Regions from separate parts of the Streptomyces ambofaciens ATCC 23877 genome, predicted to be linked through region 2. Evidence: riboswitches for the same ligand, from Rfam matches in the RefSeq annotation. Region 2 holds a riboswitch; each other region holds the start of a gene.
The links. Region 2 has a riboswitch for cobalamin ahead of SAM23877_RS08950 (cobalamin biosynthesis protein). Riboswitches for the same ligand answer to the same signal wherever they lie in the genome.

Region 1 (2,253 bases), 4.5 Mb from region 2:
TTCCTGCGACAGTGGGCCTTCGCCGGTTGTCTTGAATGTGGAGGGGAGACGGAACCAGCCGTGTCCCCTGTGCAGTTGTCGCCGCGCGGTGTCGTCGGGGCTCTGGCCGGATAACGCCTCTGGGGATCGCCGCCCCGTCGGCCAGACTTGTTGCCTCACGTCACATGCACACCGTTGCCGCGGTGGCCCGTGCCCGGGAGGCCCCCTGATGCTGTCAGACGCGAGTCCGGACGAAGACGGGGCGGAGGTCCCGCCCGGACGGCCACGGCCCTCCGGGGACCGCGTCGCCCTGCGCGGCGATCTGCGCTCCGCCCTGCCCGACGCCACCGCGGCGGTGGTGGTCACGGCGCTCGTGTTCGTGTTCCTGTGGGCGCGCATGGAGTCGGGTGCTTCGGACACCGTCGCGATCATGCCGTTCATGGACGATGCCGGCACCTACTGGATGTACCTGCTCAGCCAGGCCTTCGGCTGGTCGGGGCTGCTGTGGGCCTGGTGCACGGTCATGTTCGGTCTGCTGCTGTCGGGGACGGGCCACACCCGGCTGCCCCTCTCCCGGCAGGTGCTGGAGCGCTGGCACCGCACCACGAGTCTGACGACGATGGCGCTGATGTTCGCGCACGCGCTGATGTTCGCCGCGGAGCTGGTGCGCTACGAGACGAAACTGGGGTGGGCCGAGCGGCTGTGGGTGGGCTTCGCGGACTCCTTCGTGCCGGGCTGGTACGACTCCGGCACCGGCCGGATCGCCATCCCGATCGGACAGGGTGCCCTGTACCTGGCGGTTCCGCTCGGGCTGCTGTTCTACGTCCGGCACCGCATCGGAGCGAAGACCTGGCGTCGGCTGCATCGCTTCGTGATCGTGGTCTACGTGCTGAGCGTGTGGCACACCCTGCTGTACGGGACCAACGTCTGGTACGGGGAGTGGCCGCGCACCGTCCTGTGGCTGCTGCAGATCCCCGTCGCCGCGCTGCTGTTGCTGCGCCTGGTGAGACCTGCCCGGCGGGCCGAGCGGCTGGGCCCGCCGAAGGGCGGCGCGGGCGCGGCCCGCCCCGCCTGGTGGGCGCGCGCGGGTGGACGCGTCGTCGCCGGAGCCGTCGTCGTCGGGCTGGTCGTCGTGGTGGTGTCCGGCCGTGACGGCGGACGGGACCGCCCGACGGACCCGCCCGCGACGGCCCCCCACACCCAGGAGACGGAGTGACGGCCGGCACCGGAAGGTCGGCCCTCCGTCCCGGGGTGGGATGATGTCCGGCGACAAGGCGACGGCGGAACGAGGAAGCCGGTGTGAATCCGGCGCGGTCCCGCCACTGTGATCGGCGAGCGCGTCCCGACAGGCCACTGCCCGGCAGCGGGTGGGAAGGCCGGGACGGGCATCGACCCGAGAGCCAGGAGACTCACGCGGTCGCCTCCTCGACGGACCACCGGGGCGGATCTCCCCGGAGAGAGGGACGGCACCGCATGCCCGCAACGCCGACCGGACGCACGCCCGACGACGCGAGGACCCCGACGGCCACCGGCCCCGTACCGTGCCGCGTCGTCGTGTGCCGCGACTGCTGCTGCGGCAGCCCCAAAGTCACCGGCGTCGACCACGCGGCCCAGACCGAGCGCCTGCGCGCCGCGGTACCGGTACGCGTCTCCGACTGTCTCGACGTCTGCGGCCAGGCCAACGTCATCGTCGTACAGCCCTCCGCGGAGGGCCGGGCGGCCGGAGCCCGGCCCGTCTGGCTGGGGCTGGTCAACGACCCGGACGCGACCGAGGACATCGCCGCCTGGGCACGCGCCGGCGGACCGGGCGTCGCGCCCCGGCCGGACATCCTCGACCTGTACGCCATCACGCCGCCGCGACGGCGTACTGAACGAATTTTCGAGCGGATGCGTGAACGCCGTATCGCCGGGAACTAGGGCTATCGCACCGAGGTCCTGGCATTCGTAGGCCGGGATCTACCGACTAGAGACAAGCTCGGGCCTTTGTGAGGCATAAACGCCTACGCGCCTGAGTCGGAAAAGACGATGGGGTTCTGAAATGATCATTCTCGGACTTATTCTACTGATCATCGGCCTGCTTGTCGGTATGGGTCTGCTGACGACGATCGGCGGCATCCTCATTCTGGTTGGCGCCATCCTGTGGATCCTGGGTGCGACCGGCCGCGCGGTCGGTGGACGCAAGCACTTCTTCTAGGACTCGACCTTCGTGAGACTGCTGCCGACGTCTCCGTAACAGGGAAACGAACGAGGTCAGTACGGATCGAACGAGGTCAG
Region 2 (2,253 bases):
CCGCGGCCCTGGTCGCCGCGATCGCCGAGTGGGTCTGCGGCCTCGGTGACTGGGGCACCGGCCTCGTCCTGGTCTTCCTGATCGCCTCCAGCGCCGCCATCTGGAAGATCTCCCGGCGCGAGGTCGTCGACCACACCAACGTGATCGACGAGCCCGAGCCGTCCGGCGTGGTGACCACGGCGATGGCCGCCGTCTCCCCGCCGCCGACCGGGGTGACCGAGGAACTGGCCGCCGCCGTCCCGGCCGCCGCGCCCGACGCCAAGGCCCCCTCGGCCACCACCACCGTCTGAGCCCGCCCCCCGGGTACGAAGGAAGCGAACCTCCATGAGCATCGACTGGGCAGCTCTCGGCTCCGTCTTCGGGGTCAGCCTCGTGGCCACCGTGGTCCTGGTGGGCCTGTTCACCCTCGGCATCGTCGGCCTCTCCCGCCAGGAGCGGGCCACCGCCCAGGGCGGCTCCGCGGCCCTCGCGGTCACCGGCGCGTACGCGTGCTTCGCGGCCTGCGCGGCGGCGGTGGCGTACGGCATCTACCTGATCGTCGCCTGACGATCGCCGCACACCCGTGAGGCGGGGTGCGGGACGGACTCCAACCGTCCCGCACCCCGCCTCTTCCCGTGCCGGCGCACACCGCCCGTGTGTGGGCCTTCGCACACTCCCCCGCCGCAGGTCAACGCCAGGTTGACGGGTGTTCGCGGGCCGTGGTGGACTTCCGGAGCCAGTACGGCGGCAGGAGAGGAAGCCCGGTGCGAATCCGGCGCGGTCCCGCCACTGTGACCGGGGAGCTGATCCCCGGGAGCCAGGAACTCTCACCGCCGGTCTCTTCCAACCAGGGCGCGGACACCCTGAGTGAGGACGTATCGCCATGCGCGGCTGCTCCTGCAGGTACCCCGGCGGGTCCCGGTATCCCGGGCACTCCGCCCACCCCGGGTACTCCGCCCCTCCCGGCGACACCCGCTGCCCCGGTGACTCCGGCCACCCCGGTGACTCCGGGAACGCCGGTCCCACACCTCCCCGCCCCGCGGCCGGCTGAGCCGTGCGCGCCGAACGCGTCTTCGCGTACGGCGCCGCCGCCGGCCTTCTCGGCGACCTCCTCCTCGGCGATCCGCGCCGCGGGCACCCGGTCGCCGCGTTCGGCCGTGCCGCCGGTGCCGTGGAACGGGTGCTGTGGCGTGACCACCGGGGCCGGGGCGCGCTGCACACCGGCGTGTGCGCCGGTGGCGCCGTCGCCCTGGGGGCCGCCGCCGCACGCGCCGTACGCCGCTCCCCCGCCGCTTCCGTCGCGCTGACCGGCGCCGCCACCTGGGCCGTCGTCGGCGGGACCTCGCTCGCCCGGGAGGCCCGCTCGATCGGGCGGGCCCTGGAGGCCGGGGACGTCGAGACGGCCCGTGCGCGGCTGCCGCACCTGTGCGGACGGGATCCGCAGGCCCTGGACGCCGACGGAATCGCCCGGGCCGTCGTCGAGTCCGTCGCCGAGAACACCTCGGACGCGGTGGTGGGCGCCCTCGTGTGGGGCGCCGTCGCCGGAGTGCCCGGGCTCCTCGGCTTCCGGGCGGTGAACACCCTGGACGCCATGGTCGGCCACAAGTCCGCCCGGTACCGGCGCTACGGCTGGGCCTCGGCCCGGCTCGACGACCTCGCGGGCTGGCCCGGCGCCCGTCTGACCGCCGTCCTGGCCACCGTGGCCGGCGGCGACCCGCGGGGCGCCGTGCGGGCGTGGCGTGCCGACGCCGGACGGCATCCGAGCCCCAACGCGGGTCCCGTGGAGGCATCGTTCGCGGGCGCCCTCGGCGTGCGGCTCGGCGGCACGCTCTCCTACGGCGGGCGGGTGGAGCACCGGCCCGTCCTCAACGGGGCGGCCGGTCGCGCCGTCCTGGCCGGTTCCGGCGACATCGACCGGGCCGTCCGGCTCTCCCGGCGCGTGGGCTGGCTGGCGCTGGGCGTGTGCGCGGGCGCGCGGCTGCTCGCCCGCCGGGCACTCACGAAGGGACGTGACTCATGAGCGGTGGCCTCCTCGTCGCCGGTACCACCTCCGACGCCGGCAAGAGCGTCGTCACCGCCGGGATCTGCCGCTGGCTGGTGCGCCAGGGCGTCAAGGTGGCGCCGTTCAAGGCGCAGAACATGTCGCTGAACTCCTTCGTGACCCGCGAGGGCGCGGAGATCGGGCGGGCGCAGGCCATGCAGGCGCAGGCGTGCCGGGTGGAGCCCACCGCGCTGATGAACCCGGTGCTGCTGAAGCCGGGCGGGGAGCGCAGC
Region 3 (2,253 bases), 4.5 Mb from region 2:
CTGGCGGCCGCCCAGTGTGCGCTGCTTCCCCTTCTGCTGCTCACGCTGCGCCACCGCACGGCGCGGCGCCCTGCCCCCGACGGCGACCATGAAGGAGCACTGACGCGCGATGACACGGACGGGCGGATTCCAGGACGATGACTTCTGGACCGAGTTCCACGACTTCCTCTTCTCCGAGCAGCGCTACGAGCAGGCCGAGGAGCTGCTGGACACCTCTCCCCTGCTCGCCCTCGCCGGGGGGTCACGCGTGCTCGACCTGTGCTGCGGGCCGGGGGTGTTCACCGTGCCGCTCGCCCGCCGCGGTCACCGCGTGACCGGAGTCGACCTGAGCCCGGCCATGCTGGACCGCGCGCGCAAGCGGTCGGCCGACGCCGGTGCCGACGTGACGTACGTGCGGGCCGACGCCCGCGAGTACGAGGCGCCGGGCGGCTTCGACGTCGTCCTCAACATGTTCACCTCCTTCGGGTACTTCGAGGATCCCGCCGACAACGCCCGCGTGCTGCGCACCATGCACACCTGCCTGGCACCCGGCGGCACGCTCGTCCTGGACCTCGCCGGGAAGGAGCTCCTGGCGCGCAGGGTCACCCCGCCCAAGGTGGTGCGCCGGGGCGAGGACCTGATGGTGCAGACCGACACCGTGCTGGACGAGTGGGCGCGGCTGCGCAGCGACTGGGTGCTGGTCCGGGGCGAACGGGTGACGCGGGCCACCCTGACCTGGTTCGTGTACAGCGCGGTGGAGCTGCGGCGGATGGCCGAGGAGGCGGGGTTCGGCCGCGTGGAGGTCTTCGGCGGGTTCGACGGACGCCCCTACGACGAGAACGCCGAGCGGCTGGTGCTTCGGGCGGTCCGTGAGGCCTGAGGGAGGAGCGGGGCGTGCGGCCGGGTCCGCACGCCCTTTGCCGGCGGCTCGGGGAAACGTAGGATCACCTGGTCATCGCCGCGACGGGAGACAGGAAGCCGGTGCGAATCCGGCACGGTCCCGCCACTGTGACCGGGGAGCGCCCCTCCGACATGCCACTGCGCACCGCGCGGGAAGGCGGGGGGAACGTCGATCCGGGAGTCAGGACACTGGTCCGTCGCGGGCCCGTCCCAAGGAGCGCGGACTCCAGGAGGCTTCACGTGTCCCAGCTGTTCGACCCTGCCCGCACACGGGTGTTCCTCCGTGCCACGGCCGCTGCCATGGCTCTCTCCTCAGTGCTGCTGACCGCCGGCTGCGGTGCGTCGTCCGACGGGAGCGGTGGGGACGCGAAGGCCTCCACGGCCGTACCCGCGGGCTTCCCGGTCACCATCGACAACTGCGGTGTGAGGACGACGTACGACGAGCCTCCGGCGCGGGTGGTCACCATCCACCAGCACCCGGCGGAGCTCATGCTCGCCCTCGGCCTGAAGGACCGCATGGTCGGCACGGCCTTCCCCGACTCCGCCGTCCTGCCCGAGCTGCGGAAGGACTACGAGGCGATCCCCGAACTGGCGGAGAGGGAGCCGTCGTTCGAGAGGATCCTGGAGGCCGAACCCGACTTCGTCTACGGCGGCTACGGCAGCGCCTTCGCCGAGAACGAGGGCCGCTCCCGCACGGCGTTCACCGACGCCGGCATCGACACCTACCTCAACCGCGAGTACTGCGGCAGGAAGCGGGTGACGATGAAGGACACCTACGACGAGATCCGCACCATCGGCGAGATCTTCGGTGTCCCGGACCGGGCCGACGCACTGGTCGCCGATCTCGAAGGCCGCGTCGACGAGGCCGCCGGCCAGGTCGAGGGCGAGCCCGAGGTGTCCGTCTTCGTCTACGACAGCGGCGACAAGAGCGCCTTCACCGCGGGCGGCAGGAGCCTGGGCACCGAGCTGATCCGGTCGGCCGGCGGCACGAACGTCTTCGCCGACCTCGACGACGTCTTCGGTGACGTCTCCTGGGAGCAGGTCGTCGAGCGCAGGCCGGAAGTCATCGCCCTCTACGACTACGCCGGTGCCGGCAGCGTCGAGGAGAAGAAGAGGTTCCTGCTCTCCCAGCCCGCGCTCGCCGACGTACCGGCCGTCAGGAACAAGCGGTTCGTCGTCCTGCCGCTGACCGCCACGCTGGTCGGCATCCGCTCGGCCTACGCGGTCGAGGATCTGGCTCGCGGGCTGCACCCCGAGAGCTTCCGGTGACCCAGACCGCCACCGGGCCGTACGACGAGCGGACGGTGCGGCCGCGGAAGTCCGGCGAGCCAGGGGCGGGCCGTACGAGATGGGCGGTCACGCTGCTCGTACTCA

Region 1: another riboswitch for cobalamin. It lies ahead of SAM23877_RS28525 (hypothetical protein); the one in region 2 lies ahead of SAM23877_RS08950 (cobalamin biosynthesis protein).
Region 3: another riboswitch for cobalamin. It lies ahead of SAM23877_RS28490 (ABC transporter substrate-binding protein); the one in region 2 lies ahead of SAM23877_RS08950 (cobalamin biosynthesis protein).

Annotation. Positions count from the first base shown of each region.
Region 1 covers NZ_CP012382.1:6,502,853-6,505,105, forward strand. Annotated here, with positions in the region: gene SAM23877_RS28520 (ferric reductase-like transmembrane domain-containing protein) at 209-1,195, shown strand; cobalamin riboswitch at 1,222-1,410, shown strand; gene SAM23877_RS28525 (hypothetical protein) at 1,453-1,896, shown strand; gene SAM23877_RS40340 (hypothetical protein) at 2,018-2,173, shown strand.
Region 2 covers NZ_CP012382.1:1,979,774-1,982,026, forward strand. Annotated here, with positions in the region: gene SAM23877_RS08940 (inorganic phosphate transporter) at 1-290, shown strand, start outside; gene SAM23877_RS08945 (hypothetical protein) at 325-546, shown strand; cobalamin riboswitch at 686-825, shown strand; gene SAM23877_RS08950 (cobalamin biosynthesis protein) at 1,034-1,999, shown strand; gene SAM23877_RS08955 (cobyric acid synthase) at 1,996-2,253, shown strand, end outside.
Region 3 covers NZ_CP012382.1:6,495,846-6,498,098, reverse strand. Annotated here, with positions in the region: gene SAM23877_RS28500 (MFS transporter) at 1-141, shown strand, start outside; gene SAM23877_RS28495 (class I SAM-dependent methyltransferase) at 110-859, shown strand; cobalamin riboswitch at 914-1,091, shown strand; gene SAM23877_RS28490 (ABC transporter substrate-binding protein) at 1,180-2,148, shown strand; gene SAM23877_RS28485 (FecCD family ABC transporter permease) at 2,145-2,253, shown strand, end outside.